DNA from 3 places in the Alicyclobacillus sp. SO9 genome. Region 3 is predicted to be linked to each of the others. Evidence: riboswitches for the same ligand, from Rfam matches in the RefSeq annotation. Region 3 holds a riboswitch; each other region holds the start of a gene.
The links. Region 3 has a riboswitch for cyclic di-GMP ahead of GI364_RS05205 (hypothetical protein). Riboswitches for the same ligand answer to the same signal wherever they lie in the genome.
Positions count from the first base shown of each region.

Region 1 (5,383 bases), 1.7 Mb from region 3:
TTCCTCCCGAAGACAAAATATAGAACCGGACCGAGAATTTCAACGAAGATGATGACGATTACCCACAGCCACTTTGGACCATTGGTAGACTCAGCGCGAATGCAATCAATCAGTGCAATCACGAGCAAAATGAGTTCGATGAAGACGATTGGAAGTAAGGCACTGATAGGAATACTCATGGATACAACGCCTCCTATGCGATGTGAAAATCATGTGCGAAAAGGGAGTTTCCACTTTCTCCAGACTTTTCGCACAACCAAAAGGTAAACAACGACAGGCAAGGGAGCTTGTATGAGACCCCACAATCCCCAAATCCACGGCCATTTGCCGTGTCTGCGGGCATTCAGAAACAGCCATGTGCCTTGAATTAACAGAATTGCCGCAATCACAACGGCACCCGCCCAGCCTATATTGCCATGCATTTTCATCCTGATTTCTCCCAGAACCGTCGGTTAGCCACAGCTACAACGGGTATCGCTGCGAGTGAACAGACAGACATGACAACTACGGCCGCAAGAAACAAGTACGGCCGAACAACTAAGCTAACCACCCAGCCCGAAATAATGAGAAGTGCGATGGTTAGAAAGAGTACTAAGTCGCGAACCAGTCTCCGTCTCTCTTCTTTTTTAACTCCCTGAACGAGACCTTGAAATTGTGACAACGCCGGAGCGACCCTCGGTGATGCATTTTCCACAAGCTTCAGTGCCTCCAGTAAGTCCTCTAGAAATGCCTCGTCCGAGCCATCCGTTGCCTGGCTTGCGTCACTCATCTGGCTTGTGTCACCTTTACTTGAGTCAGTCTTCTGACTGAGCTTTCGGTTCATTGGCCAGCCACTCCTTTCTCAGGGCGATTAAACCGTTATGAACACGAGACTTCACGGTCCCTGTCGGAACCTTACACATTTTGGAAATCTCCTTATAGTTATAGCCATAGAAATGTTTCAATACCACCGCTGTTCGAGTATCGAGACTCAATCCAGACAAGACATCGACCAATGCTGGCCATTCATCAGGTGAAGTCTCTATTTGCCAGCGGAGGCTGCGGCTTAGCTCGTCGGCTGCTATGAATTCCTTCTCTCGTCTTCTTCGCCGTCGTTCATCAAAAAACAGCCGAGTAGCGATTGTCATAAGCCAAGATGAAAACTTACTTTTGGACGGATCATAGAGGTGAATCTTTTCAATGGCTCGTACCATGGTTTCTTGTGTAAGCTCCTCTGCCCTCGAGCGTTCTAATGTCACCTTCAACAGATATTTGAACACGAACAAATAGTTGCGCTGTAACAACAGCGCCAATGCTTCCTCGTCTCCTTGTTGTGCTGCTGCAGCCTGTAGTAGTTCGTCCATCAAATGGGCAGCCACCTATCCCGTCATTCATTCGGCACCTGAAGTAAACGTCAAGTGCAAGCGGCCTGGTTCGTGCCTCTGCCACACACCCCCCCGGCCATTTCCGACATGCCAGAAGCAAGCGGACACAACTCGTGCTGATGAATCTGTAGACATAGATAGTACGATTCAGGATGGTCAATGGTTCACATTACTCTTTAAGTTTTTTGCAAAAACCTTTAAAACTTGCGTTTTACCATGATGGACCACAAGGACAACCAAAAACGACATCACAATAAAACCAGCGCTTACAGAAGCGCTGGTTGCATATTTGATGACCTTCAGATACGCCATCTTTCAGTCCCACAGCGTTCATGCTGCGTCCAAAACCTTCTACTCTTTACACTCATAGTGAGTTCCCGGCTTCTGTTTGGCTTTGTACAAAGCCTCATCAGCCAACCGAAGCACTTCCTGAAAGGTTGCAGCGTGCATGGGAAACAATGCCATGCCCATACTTGCCGACATTTCCATAGTCACGTTATTGTGTACCCACGGTGCCGACAGTGCAACTCGAAGTCGTTCTGCCAGAAGTATGCTGTCCGATCTTGTTTGAATATGTACAGCGAGTATGAACTCGTCCCCGCCAATGCGTGCTACAATATCCTCTTTTCGTATGACCCCCTGAATGCGCCGAGCAGCTTCTTGCAGGACAGCATCTCCAACCAAGTGTCCCCATGTGTCATTCATTGTCTTTAGACTGTCCACATCAATGACCATTACTGCTACGAGACTGCCGGTTTTTTCTGCTTCAGCAAGGCTCGTGTGCAACCGTTCTTCTAGTCCGTGGCGATTCATAAGTCCCGTCAGGGCATCAAAATGTGCTTCTCTGCGAAGGCGTTGTTCAGTACTCACTCGTTCTGTTATGTCACGCACTGTACCAATTACATGAGGGTTTCCGCCCGCTCTTACAATATCCAATTTTGTCTCACCAATTTGACCTCCGTGGCTGAAAAGGAATGAGATTGGTTTGACGGTTGTCAGAGCATGGTGATACTGCTTGTCCAGAAACTCTGCTTCGTATGGGTCGAGGACATCGTAGAAAGTTGCGCCGTAAGCCATTGAAGTAAGTCCAGCAGCTCTCATAGCAGAGGAATTCATCTTTACGTATCGAAAATCATTGGAGTCATCCAGACGCATCACGAAAACTAAATCCGACATGTTGTCTAATATGAGTTCAACAGGTAAGTCAGACACCCTATTCCCCAACCTTCCAGAATCCTGTCTCTATATTACTTGGCGGTTGTCGTGAGCTTATTGCCGTCCGTTCAACTGCTGTCCATGACCGCATCCCTCCCAAAAAAAAACAACTCAGCCCGCAATCAGACTGAGTCCTAGCCATACGAGCAGCTGGCTGACTTGTCAGGCTCATCCTGATGTAGTCCCTTTAGCTTTGCGTCAGTGCCTTTCAGCACATTTGCCTTTATCGTAAATTCAATTGAGAAATCTGTGGTACGTTGTTCGCCATACCATTCTATGAATATTAGTTCAGTATATGCTGCTTCCACACACTGGTATTTCAACACCTTGCGTAAAAATCCTCCAATACATACTATAATTTGTAACCCATAATCATTATCGGTGCGCCAAAGGACTCCGTATTTACACGCAATAGTTGAATACGCACAATAGTTGTGATGCACCTTTACCGGTTAAAGTACGAACAAACAAAGGGAACGCCCTCCATTCCAATTTACACAAGTGGGAATTGTGTCATTTTAACGAATTGAACCGGCATTTCAACTGAATGCTATGACAGCCAAGCCACCGCGGTTGTGTTTGTCTTATCCATTTCCAATTCATTTAGCAGGGAGGCATCGCAGTTTGTCTGAGAGCAGTGTCATGCCAATCTAAAAAATCTGTAAGCGAGCCCAAACCATGAATTTCTGTGTTTGTATCGTACCGATATAATGTGGTTTCATAACTTGAATCTTTCAAGAGTTGTTGAACTTTCACAATATAGTCGTCCAACTGTTCACTGACAGCAATCACTTCTGGATGTGTCAAACTGCCCCGTTCATGTGCTAGGTCAATCATTTTGCACCGAAGGTGTTCTATTAGTTGATTCATTGCAACGTCCGCCCTCCCCTCTTCCACTAAGAAGCAACAACGCTCCCAAGCGTAACACATTGTCTAAACCAAATTTGTCACAACGTGTCGAAGGGGAAATAAAACATTAAAAATTCGTTAATTCTCTGCTCGAGTCGCGATGTTCTGCCATAAATAAATGTCGATGCAACAGCTTGGACAACACAGTCTCACCATATTTGCTTGAAATGTCCAATCACGTTCTGTGTTGCAATCACGCTGATAAAAGCTTTGGAATCGTTCTCGAGCACAATGGTTCGCAGTTGAGTGAGTTGTACGTTGGTAGTAACGCAGAGCAGTACATTTTTAGGGTGATTTGAGTACGTTCCGACTGCATTCCAACTGGTAACGCCGCGAATCATATTCGCTGTAATAGCTCTTGAAACTCTCTCTCCGTGTTCTGTGATGATAATCACAGAGACGCGGCCAACATGATTTAGCAGTACTGCGTAAGCCTTGGAACTCGCGAAAATTGATATTAATGTATACATGGCCACTTGTATGTTGAAGAGAAATACCGATAATACAATAATTACAGCATTAAAAATCAGATTTAAATTGGCGACCGTTACATTCCTATGGCGCGCAATGACCCTCGTGACTATATCCAGGCCGCCTTGAGAACCGCCGAGGCGTAAAACAATGGCACACCCGCCTCCGGACAGCACACCGCCGAACACACTGTCCAAAAGGATATTATGGGTCGGAATATGGTGGACGTGTATGGTTGTCAGAAAAACAAAAAGCAAAATGGCAGAGTACACAGTATAGACCGTAAATTTCCTGCCAATTTGAAATGCGCTCAGTACTAGAAGCGGTAAATTCAGGATTAGATACATAACTGCCAGAGAAACCGGGACAAAATGTTGAATCAGTATAGCGACACCTGTGACTCCGCTTGTCAGAAGGCGACCAGGTACAATCAATGCGTTGATACCGAGGGCTGTGATGAATGTGCCAAAAGCAATACCGATAACTTCGTAGATGATGGTCTTTGTCATGTCATCCTCCACCTAGTCAAGAGTACTCGGTTTCTCATTGTAACAACATGACACCAGGTTCGTACACCGGTTTCTAATAATATTTTAAAGGTTTAGCCAATTCAATTTCGTCATGTATTTCGATTCCATAATTGCCTATGCGGGGAATGGTTTCTTTTTGCAGTCGTGCGTTGTCTATGGCTCCAACGTAGATTTGGGTCATGCGATAGCCGCGCCTTTGATAGAATTTCATCGCGTCGAGATTATCATTACTGGTGATGATCCACACCTTGCTGCTCCCAGGCAGACGCGCCGCATTTTCTACCCCTCGAAGCAACTGCGTCCCTACACCTAGACCAGCTCTAATTGCATTGATGCTGACCAACTCACATGAATCCGCATCCACATGATATGTAGCGGCACCCATAACTTCAGTCTGCTCCACCGCAACGAGGCAACTGAGTTCTGCTAACCGGTATGTTTTGCCTCTAGAAATCATAGTGGCTCCACCCCACTCGGACTCCCATAGTTTCCTCACCCAGTCTTTCTCCGCTGAACTAACCGGGGCCCGAATCACCATTTCGTTCTGGTTCACTCTATACCTCTCCACTCTATTTTAAACTTGCCGCGCATACAGGCCCACCGACGAAAGCGTGTCTCACCCTGACAACTACTGCCTGTCAGCTACTGCCTGTCAGCGATTGTTATGCGTCAAATTGCCAACTACAACCATTAGAATGATGTCTTAAAAATCTTACGAGGTCAAATATGGTCCGAGGGATTGTACTGAAAACCTGAGAAGAGATACACTTACATTAAGATACACGCGTAAGGAATGGTGCTATATTATTCTCTGCAAAGTAAAGATTCAGCTCGAACCAGACAGACAGTGGGAATCCGAACGTGTCGCAGATTTACTGTTTACTTTCCTGCAGC
Region 1 is NZ_CP066339.1:2,820,205-2,825,587, forward strand. Features, by position in the region: gene GI364_RS13095 (PLD nuclease N-terminal domain-containing protein) at 1-179, opposite strand, end outside; gene GI364_RS13100 (sigmaY antisigma factor component) at 210-428, opposite strand; gene GI364_RS13105 (YxlC family protein) at 425-823, opposite strand; gene sigY (RNA polymerase sigma factor SigY) at 795-1,343, opposite strand; gene GI364_RS13115 (hypothetical protein) at 1,521-1,676, opposite strand; gene GI364_RS13120 (sensor domain-containing diguanylate cyclase) at 1,716-2,576, opposite strand; cyclic di-GMP riboswitch class I at 2,722-2,811, opposite strand; gene GI364_RS13125 (aspartyl-phosphate phosphatase Spo0E family protein) at 3,183-3,449, opposite strand; gene GI364_RS13130 (YitT family protein) at 3,638-4,468, opposite strand; gene GI364_RS13135 (GNAT family N-acetyltransferase) at 4,542-5,042, opposite strand.
Region 1: it holds a riboswitch for cyclic di-GMP, as region 3 does, so the genes downstream of both, GI364_RS13120 (sensor domain-containing diguanylate cyclase) here and GI364_RS05205 (hypothetical protein) in region 3, are expected to answer to the same signal.

Region 2 (5,383 bases), 520 kb from region 3:
CTTTGCCGTCAATGCATAAATTTGCCTGGACAGACGATGATGCTTGTCCTTGTCGACGAAGGCTTTCCCCTCGTTCATGGCTGTTTCGACAAAGTGAAAATCATTGTCCAGTTCCCAGTACAACGAACCCTGAAGCACCTTGCTGACGTCCTTCACTTTCAGCCCGTTTTTCGCATTCGATCTGTTTAACACATGCCGGACACTCTGCAAGTCATAGCCGAGTTCAGACAACAAGTCCAAGAGAACCCGATTGTTTTTCAAAACAGCCAGGTTCAATGTGCTGACCATGAAGCATTCGTCGGCTGTCTCAAGACTGGCAAAAAACAGTTCGTCCGCAACAGGCGCGGTGTCGACAATGACATAGTCAAATCTTTTACGCAGCGCCTGCAGAATCACCCGGATGTCCTGGACCTGCACATACTCAGCCTCTTCCGGTCTTTTCGGAGCGGCCAGCAAATACAGGTTGGGACTACACAGAGACAGATACCTGTCCAGCACATGCATGTCGATGTCACCGGTTTCTCTTGCCAGGTCAGCAATGGTTCTTGCCGGTTTTGCATTTAAGCATAAACTGCAGTCACCAAACTGAAGGTTAAGGTCGACCAAAGCCACATTTCTTCCCTGTTCAGCAAAAGCTACCGCAGTGTTGACCGCCAGCGTTGTTTTCCCCACGCCGCCTTTTGCGCTCATAAAGGCCAGAATTCGAGATTGTCCTGTCGTCTGTTCACTCAAGGTGGCAACAGTGTCCCTTGTCTTGCGCGCAGCGTTCTGGTCGTACACGTCGCGAATGGAAGACAGCAACACATCAACATCCACCGGTTTGAACAAGTAATCTTTAGCGCCTGCACGCATACAGCGGCGCACATATTCCACATCATCCTGAACAGACACCACAATCACAGAACACCCAGGGCATTCTCTTCCTATTTTTTCTATAGATTCCAACCCGTCCATAACAGGAAGCGTCGCATCCATCAAAATAATATCTGGTGTCATCACAGCCAGCCTCTGAACCGCTTCGTTTGCGTCGTTTGCCTCTGCAATCACCGATATGTCTGAGGCACGCTGCAGCAATAGTCCCAAAGACTGGCGCGACGACTCTTCATCCACAATCATGACCTGAATGGGTTTTCCCATGATTAACGCCCCTTTCCCCAAGCAGGTTGTTTCACAGGGTCCACATGTGCTGGCGACCCTCTGTGTCCCTCACCGTTCAATTGCCTGTGTCTCTAATGAAAATTCGAAGGGTTTACCGCTGTAACCGCACTTTTGCCGGTATCCTTTGGATTTCGCAGACTTAAGTGAATCTGTCCATTGGCAATGGCATAGTCCAGTTCGTTTGCCTGCTGGGGTGTAACAGCCAGTGTCAAGGTGTCCACTTGATTTGCTTGCGATTGACTCGCATTTTGCCCTGCTTTTTTGGCCGATCCCGATGACGCCGTCGCCACACTCCCGCCCGTGACTGGACCTGTATCCGCGTACAGCACAACGATGTCCTGCAGCAGAGTTTTCACCTGCGACTGCCCGGTCTTGTTTTTATAGCTGACCAGCACATCAACGTGATCGCCGGGGGAGACCAAATGGTCTACGCCAACTACCGCTGTATCTGGTACCGTGAAGGCCCGCTTACCCTGGGGAATTTGCAGCGGAAAAGACTGGCTGCTGGTTTTGGATGTCACCATTCCCGCCAGGACCTGCTGACCCGGTACCCACGTTGTTGCCGCATACATCCCCACAACGTTCGACAATTGCCGCAACGCACCGGGACCGACTGCCGATGCTGCGACACCCTTGAGCGTCACGTCATTTGCGTTTATCACCTGATGTGCAGGTACTGTTTGAACCACTGTTACCACTTGTATCTGTTTTTCTCCTGTATTGGCATGCTTCCATGCCTTCATTTCCTTAGCAATCACCAGAGCTGTGAGGATGGCCAGCACCAGCGAAATCAGAAACAAAAAAAGATAAGACCGTCGAGCCACCCTGTCACCTCCACACCGAAAGCCCTAAATCCAAGCAAATGCTCTCAATCCACGCACATGCTTTCAATCCATGCACATGCTCTCAATCCACACAAATGCTCTCAATCCACACAAATGCTCTCAATCCACACAAATGCTCTCAATCCACGCGAATGCTCTCAATCCACGCACATGCTTTCAATCCACGCACATGCTTTCAATCCACGCACATGCTTTCAATCCAACGGAAAGTCCTCAGTCCGCTTTGCTTTTTACACTTGATAAGCCATTCACTGCGTTATCCGGCTGACGGCTCTAACTTCACCGCATAGGTGCCGTAGTTTGTTCCCTGCCCCAAGGTACCGGGACGGACCATTTGAATAAATCGCCCTACGATCTCCTGGTGTCCGCCTTTACCCTGCAGTCCCTCCAGGAAGAAGGCGGCAAATCCCAGAATAGTCACCTGTTTTTTCCCGTTCTGCGGCAGCGCATTGATGACAGGAAGGTACATTACACGCGAGCAATCTGACGTTGCCGTCGCAAAAGAGTTGCAGGCACTGTCATCACAGGATTCATGCAGCCTGTACTCAATTGCTTGTTCAACAGGACCCTTCATCACACCCGTCTCGGTCGACACAGTTTCACCCACATGCATAGGAAAGTCGTATCCGTGTTCCAAGTCGCACTCGACACCTTTCGCACCATTTCCCGAGAAATCGAGAAAACCATAGTTCCCTGCCGACCCGCCGCCGGCACCGGATGTCAGAATGACGGTTTGTCCATAGACGAGTGTTTGCTTCGTCACAGCAATCGGCACCATGCCAACACCAGATACCAGCGTTCCAACCGCCGCCTTCGAGTTCACCTGATAACTGGCAGTGTTCTTTCCCAGAACCCGCGCGAACCACAGGGGACTCGTTGCCTTGCCTGCTACAGAGACCGTATTTGTCTGGATATCAGCTGTAGCCTGATACGTAACCTTCTGGTCATTGAGAAGCCCGTAGTGAACGGCCGTTTGAGCAGCAGTCTTAGCCCCTTGCAACAGCTGCTGCGCACCTGCCAGAGCTGCTGCATCCGCTCCGGACTGGGCTTTCCGGTACTGCACATCTAACATGCCGGCATCGACCACGAGCGCGCCGAAGCCGCATAGTGCAACAAAGGATAAGGCGGTCAGAACCAGTACATTCCCGCTCTCTTCACGATGCCAGCGATACAGCGCACACAGCACCAGCCGTTTGAAGAGAGCTGACAGCCAGCCACAACTGTGATGCATTTGGCTGCGTTTCATCAGTTCACCACCAATCACTCATCTCGCATTGTCGCGGTTGCCGTGACCGCGTAGTGACTGCCCAGAACCATACTCATAATCGGATCGAAGATATTGACCGTATGTGAAACGGTAACGGAAACCGGCTGTCCGGACGTCGGCGCAGTCGGGTCCATCGTCCAGGAGACGGCACCCAGCATACCGGCATCTCTTTGCACGGCCTGTCCGACCGCAGCATTCGAACCGCCGATACTGGCGTACCGAACTGCATCCCGCGCTGTCTGAGACACGACCAAATAGGCCGACAGCACTCGTCCGAAATCAACAATTCCCATTAACAGCAGCAAGAGAACCGGCAGCACCAGGGCAAACTCAATCAGAGATTGACCTTCTTCGCGGGAGTATCGCCTCATGCCGGAACCCTCCTGAGCAGAATAAAAACCGTCCATTGCAACAGAAACCTCTGCTGCAACGGACGGTAAACATTAAAGATGGTTAGAAATATTATTGAAAAGATTGCCGATGTTCCCTCCGATAGCCGTCAACGCAACAATAACTACTAATGCAATCAGTGCAATAATCAAGCCGTACTCTACTAAACTCTGTCCTTCTTCTTTTCCGCGAAAACGATTTGAAAGATTCCGAATAAACCGCATCGCTCACACCTCCCCGTGGATGACTTCTCCACCGGGTCGCAGAACCGAGTGCGTTTTACCACCCAGATCAGCAACCTGGCAATCGTAGTCGTCACATCAGACGACCGTAGACCCATGGCTTTGCGCCCTCCAATTTCTTGAAGTTTGCCTTTATTGATCTTGTTGTCTTTTGGCCTAAGCCTATAATACGTCAAGAAAATTGATAGATTCTACGGCATTTTGTCATCGTACATATCAGACTTTTGTCCCGAATCCGCGAATTTACGTCAGATTTCGCAGAATGGACAAAGACTTCTGGAGAACTGTTTCCCGTTGCAAGGCCCATGGTTCACCGCAACTCAGCATTTCCAGTGCGAATCGCCCAGAGTACTGCTTGAGTCCTGTCACCAACACCCAATTTCTGGAACAACATAGACCACATATTTCTCACTGTCTTTTCGTGTACGTGAAGCACGTCACTTATTTGTTGATTGCTTAGGCCGTCGGCTGACAGTTGCAAGAGCATCCGCTCTCTCTCGGTCAGGTCTACACTGACATCGGACTCTTGAATAGGATAGCGAGATTTTCTGAGTTCCGTCAGAACAATGGGTGTAATGTCAGGCTGTAAAAATGAGTGTCCGCTGGCTATCGTCTTCATCGCCTGCAGCAAGACACTTTTACTGGCCGATTCGTAAATAAACCCGTCCGCACCCGAACGCAATGCGCGCAAAATGAGAGAATCATCTGACTGTGAAGGCAACAGATAGAGACACCGCAGCCCCAACCACTGCCTTTTCATCACGAGCAAAGGGGATTCAACGTTACTTTCTTCCAAACCGATGTCTGTGACCACAATATCCGTCACCACATGGTCCACTACATTATTGATATTTCCAAGACGCTTGCTGCGGCCTTCATAGACCCCCGCAAACTCATATCCTTTTTGCGACGAAAACACTGCTTCTATAGCAATACTGATTAACTCCCGCGATATGTACGTATAGACATTGACAGGTTGCACAATACATCTCTCCTGGACTCTCTTCCCTTTACCGCGTCCCAAACGACATTTGTGACATGCACTGGATTCGACGCAGCCTACGCACTGAAAAGATTGGTAAAGACCCTTATGATATCACTCGGTACATTGCGTTTGTACTTGTCTAGGATGTCATTACGTGCTTGTTCATGAGTCATTTTTCGGAACTCAACAGATTCTACATATTGCAGCGATATGTTTAGTGACGCAGCCATGTACGCCTCTTTACTGTCCAATCTGATATTCATCGTCCTGCAGCCTTTGATAACCTCTATGTATCGGCTCATCTCTGGATAGGTCTCCAGTGAGCGCAATGTCAGCGTTGCCAGTTCTTTATGTCTGCTCGAATCGACTAGAATTTGCACCGCTTCAGATTCTACGGCAGTCAATGCCGTCAGGCCCAAATAGCTTAAGCGTGCCGCTCCTTCCAGCAGACGCAGTTCAACTGCTTCCCCAACACCTCTGCACCGGCTGTATATCC
Region 2 is NZ_CP066339.1:641,042-646,424, reverse strand. Features, by position in the region: gene GI364_RS02790 (CpaE/TadZ family protein) at 1-1,137, opposite strand, end outside; gene cpaB (Flp pilus assembly protein CpaB) at 1,230-1,982, opposite strand; gene GI364_RS02780 (pilus assembly protein TadG-related protein) at 2,260-3,249, opposite strand; gene GI364_RS02775 (TadE/TadG family type IV pilus assembly protein) at 3,264-3,641, opposite strand; gene GI364_RS02770 (Flp family type IVb pilin) at 3,714-3,884, opposite strand; cyclic di-GMP riboswitch class I at 3,951-4,043, opposite strand; gene GI364_RS02765 (LuxR C-terminal-related transcriptional regulator) at 4,213-4,884, opposite strand; gene GI364_RS02760 (hypothetical protein) at 4,962-5,383, opposite strand, start outside.
Region 2: it holds a riboswitch for cyclic di-GMP, as region 3 does, so the genes downstream of both, GI364_RS02770 (Flp family type IVb pilin) here and GI364_RS05205 (hypothetical protein) in region 3, are expected to answer to the same signal.

Region 3 (5,383 bases):
TGTTAAGTCCTCTGATACTCTCCATAGTTTCTGCGCCAACTCAGTATCATAGGAGCGGTCATTTGACTTTACGATGCCCGGATAGCCCTTCATGCCACTTTTTCCAACAGGTCCAATGTATTCGCCGCCGCGGAGGTTTTCATTGACCGCTGCGTACACAGTAGGCAAAGCCCCCATATAGGCACTTTGTGCAAATAGATTGGCAAAAGCCGCCAAACCGCGCCCGAACACCCCCATGTTCATACCAACCCCTGCAGCGGTTAGATTGGTCGCAGCAAAGCCTGGGTGACAAGCCACACTGATGACAGGCCACCCGGCCGCAGTCAGGCGCCTTTGCAACTCGTAGGCGAACAGAAGGTTTGCAAGTTTGCTCTGACCATAGAAGCGCCAGCGACTATACCCCTTTGCTGCATCCAAATTCTCAAAGTCGATTTGTCCCTGTACATGTGCCATGCTGCTTACTGATACCACGCGTCCACCTTCCTGTTTCAAGAAGGGCAAGAGCTGATGTGTTAGCACAAAATGACCAAGGTGGTTCGTTCCAAACTGAAGTTCAAATCCATCCGTCGTCTTTTTGAGCGGCGGCGCCATGACGCCCGCATTATTGACCAGTACATCCAACTTTACAAACCCTGCCTGATTCAGTTGTTCAGGAAACGCCCGGATACTGGCGAGATCGGCTAAATCGAGAGTCAGCGCCTTCACCCTCGCCGTTTGGTGCATCTGCTGAATTTTATCAGCAGCTTCCATTCCCTTTTTCAAATTCCGTACAGCTAACACAACGGTTGCGCCGTTCCCCGCCAATGCTTTTGCGGACTCAAACCCAATCCCGCTGTTCGCACCTGTAACCACAACGACCTTGCCGGACATTTGCGGCATGTTGGAAACGTCCCACTTCTCCATGGAAACACCCTCTCAGCTCTATGTACTGACTTAAGCATAGCAGAAAGCCAAGCCCGGTAAAGAACCAAGCTTGACTGGTGGCCTTTAATCTTTTTCATAGGGACCTCCCTTGGGGGCCCTCGTGTAAGAATCAACTGGCGCTGCGGCAATACCTGCCGGTTGACTGCCTGACTGAAAACCTGCATCCTATGTCGTGCAAAACTGTTTTATAATAGATTCAAATGTAGGATGGTTAGAAAGGAACAGCGTGAATGACAACATTTCAACGGAGCTATGACGCCATGGGATCCCGGTTTTCAGTGCGCCTGGACTTGTGGCCGAATTCTGATTCTTCCACCCCTATCAACAGTGGCGAGACAGAAGCGCTACTCACACAATTAGAAGAAAAAACAGAACAACTGGAGCAATCTCTATCACGCTTTCGCCAAGACAGCGAATTGATGACCCTGATAAATAGCATGGACCAGTGGACAACGCCCTCTCCTCATATGGAGGAGGTGCTAAAGATAGCAGAAGCAGCCATGGATTTGACAGCATGCGCTTTTGACCCGCGTATTTTGCCTCGCTTAGAAGAAATTGGCTACGCCGGCGCTGCCTTTAACAACAGCTTCCATCAATCAGAACCCTCATCCTGTGACCCCGCCAAGGTATTCCACAGAAATGAGCACGGCGAAATTAAGCTAGTTACCCCGATAGACCTTGGCGGCATTGGCAAAGGCTACACCGCAGACTGTTTGGCCGAGATGATTGAATCCGCCGTCAGCCCGTTCAACCTGGCAGGATATATCATTGATGCAGGCGGCGATCTCGTTGTGTCCGGCTGTCAGCACTCCGGCGACCCATGGAACATCGGTATTGAAAATCCACTTAATCCGTCTACCCTTTCAGCGGTCGCTTCACCTGTTGGAAACTATGGCCAAAAGACGGCGCTGTGCACCAGTTCCCTCTGGCGCAATGCATGGGTCCACGAAGGTAAGAAAGTCCATCACCTAATCGATCCTGCTACAGGCAGTCCTGTAGAAACCCAGCTCTACTCAGTTACGGCCCTGGCAGATTCAGCAGCCACAGCCGAAGTCGTGACTAAATATATTCTGCTTCGCGGATTTAGAGATGCCCCCTTGTGGCGGGATTACACGCCTCGCTGTTTGTGGATTACAAAAACGGGCAATATCCACATGAATGCAGACATGGAGCCTTTCATTGTTTGGCTTGCGACAGACTGACGCCAAAGCGTCATTTTGAAGACCATTCACGTCTGAAGTTCCGCGAGACCCGTTCTGCTACGCGCCTGACGCTTTTGTCGTGGCCTGTACTGGCGGAGGATTGGAAACGGTTACTGAAGGCGTCGGAACGGATACCTTGGCAGCCGCGTGTTGTGCATTCGACACATGAACAGCAGCTACCTGGATTCCACTCTTGAGTTTGTCAATTTGACTTCTCGCATCAGCCATCTTGGCTTCGATTTGGAGTTTTTTAGCGTGCTCTTTCGTCAGTGCCAAATGTAACTGGACCAAGGCAACTTGTTGTTTCTTCAACTCCGTCTCAAGTAATTGGTACTGTTCCTTTTCAGCACGAATCAGAGCCGCGTCATGGTTCGACTTCCGTGTATTTGCTTCAATGGAGTGCAGCAAAATCCCATATATACCGAGACTTGCAAGTACGCTAAGTGCCGCTTTTTGCCAAGGTTTAATCATCGTGTCCGCCACCACCATCATCGTCAGATTTCCCTGAAGCCCGAGTTACACTCTGGACTTTCGGCGGGCTAACTCGCTGGGCTAACTGACGCGCCTGCGCTGCAGAACGTGCCAAGGCGAGTTGCTGTGCCTGCTTGGCTGCGACCTGCTTGGCCGTCAACTGCTGTTGCAGAGACACTGCCTGTTTTTGCAATTTCTCAAGTGAGACACTAGCGTCTTTATCACTCTGCTGAGCCTGCTTGACCTCACTCGTGAGCTGTTTTATCTGTTTTTGGAGATCGGCTGTTTGTTGCTTCACTGCTGCGTTTAGCGACACATAATCCTGATTTGTCAGAGTCGCAGCACCCGGAGATTTAGGAATTAATCTGTGAAGCGGCTGTGCCTCAGCGTATCCAGTCACTGCAAAGCCAAGAGTGGCTGCGGCTAATAGTGCGCGTTTCCATGCTGGTTTCATATAGACCCTCCTTTCGGATTAGAAATTGTAGAACTGGCTAAATCAGGAGCATGGCTCGGAGTGCCTGTGCTCTCTGGAACCGGCTGCGGCGTTTGATTGGCTCGACGCCTTTGATTGTTGACCCAATGGCGCCAGTAAAAGGTGACAACCACAACCCCTGCAGATATCCAATACATCATCTGTAAGCGCACAGTATCTGTTCCGCCAAAAACCCCATGTGCAAAAACCAGTCCCCATACAAGCCAAGACATTCTGTGCAATGGTAACCACATTTTTGTGACTCTCCTCAATCCCAGACTTATCATGATGATAAGGAGACCGTAGACTGCAACCGCCCCTGCTACCATGGCCAAAGGATAATAGCGGGCGTGAATCGGAAACCATACCTGCTGCAATGTAACACCTGACTTCGGGTCAGACAGAGTGAAGAATAAGTGCAAACCAATGAGGATGAACAAAGCTGCCATCAACGACTGGTGCCATGACAAAAGGTGCACAGTCCAGCGCCACGTGTCTTTGTTTCTTGGATGGCTCAAGAGCAACCCAAGCACAACGATTAAGGTAAGAACCACGAAAGCCGCCACGGCAGCAGCGCGGCTTATCAGCCAGAAGGTCTCCCCGTGAACCCATTTGTCACTTTGAAGGCTGTAAAGACTTATCATAGAAATCAGAGGAATGGCAATTGCAATAACAATAATATTAGTAGCCAGCGGCGAGGCCTCAGTATCCTTCTTTGACTTGCGTTTTGGTTTGTTTGGTGGACGTGCCATATCGACCCTCCTTTTCAGTGGATTTTTACAAAATTTACTTCATAAACAAATCATGGAAAACACTGCAAATACAAAATAAAATCCGGCCTGAGGCCAGATTTATCACAATAGTGCAACCTGGCAACCCTTGCACAAAGTGCTTTAGGCCCATAGCTTTGCGTCCCTCAGTTTCCTGGGGTTTGCCAACAAATTATGCTTGATGTTGAAAAGCAACCCATGTCTATTTAGGGCCAAAGATGCCCCTTCTGCAACGTCTCCTGTGCATATACGCTCTTATTCTGCAGATGCTGTCGAAATCCTGCCTGCTCTGAGTATTAAGATTCATAAATTCTTGAGCAAGACGACATCGCGAAGCAGTGTGTAAAAGTAACGTGTGAAAGAACTGTGTAATTGTTACTTTTGACGGGAAACTCGCCACTCCTTGACATAGTCCTCAAGAACGCGGTGAAGTTCTCCGCCAATTTCTCGATAAGCCTGGTCCTCCAAATTTGCCAAGGAGACACGGATGGACCACTTTGGCCCATGAAATCCTCCGCCATTTAGCAGCACAATTGACGATTGTTCCGCTAAGCGAAAGAGAATGTCCAGGGGTTCATAATTCTCTTCCAGATGCTGTGCAAAGTCCTTCCCATAGTGATGGCCCGCCCAGTGCTGCAGATCAAACTCTGTGTAGTAGTCTGCATCGTTAGGGATTTTCGGCATGGGCAGTTCCAAACCTTCATAAAGCAGACGCATGCGTCGTTGACAGATATCCATAGTGAGGCGCTTATAAGTGTTTTTCGTGTCAAGAAGTGCAAATGCTGCAAACAAGGTCATTTGAATTTGCTGTGGTGTTGACAATCCGGCTGTGTGGTTCAAGGCAACTTGACGGCTGTCTGCGACGACCCTGTCAATAAATCGAATCGAGGCAGGTTCTTCCGTAATAGATGAATATCGTTGATTTAACATCTGGACTGTCTCTTCCGGGAGCCCTTTCAATAAATCGTCAAACACATTCTCTTTGTGTAAAGCAATCACACCAAGACGCCACCCAGTAACACCAAAGTATTTCGAGAGAGAATACACACACAGCGTATTGTAGGGCAATTCTGCTATCAAGGACCGGTATCCTTCTACAAACGTACTGTATACATCGTCCGAAATAATCATGAGACTGGGATTCGATTCCTTGATAATTGCTTTGAGGGTAGCCACGCTCTGCTTGTTCATAGCCACTGAAGGAGGATTACTGGGATTGACCAGAAACAACGCGTGAATTGACGTGTCCCGCAATTTATTGAGTTCAGACTCTGGATACTGCCATGTATGACGACCCTCTCCATCCGTGCCAAAAGCACGGATCTCTACGACGTCAAAATTGTATCGCCACAGTTTAGGAATCTCAACATAAGGCGGAAATATAGGAACCATGACAGCTACTTTAGCGCCTTTTGCAAGCAGACGATTCTCTTGGAGAGAATCAAATAGATAGCACATTGCTGCTGTTGCTCCCTCGACGGCAAACAAGTCAAACTTCCCCAAAGAAGTGTCATTCCCGCATAATTCCTGAAGTAAAAAATCGT
Region 3 is NZ_CP066339.1:1,165,969-1,171,351, reverse strand. Features, by position in the region: gene GI364_RS05225 (oxidoreductase) at 1-903, opposite strand, end outside; gene GI364_RS05220 (FAD:protein FMN transferase) at 1,155-2,126, shown strand; gene GI364_RS05215 (hypothetical protein) at 2,184-2,597, opposite strand; gene GI364_RS05210 (hypothetical protein) at 2,590-3,051, opposite strand; gene GI364_RS05205 (hypothetical protein) at 3,048-3,821, opposite strand; cyclic di-GMP riboswitch class I at 3,930-4,015, opposite strand; gene aspD (aspartate 4-decarboxylase) at 4,215-5,383, opposite strand, start outside.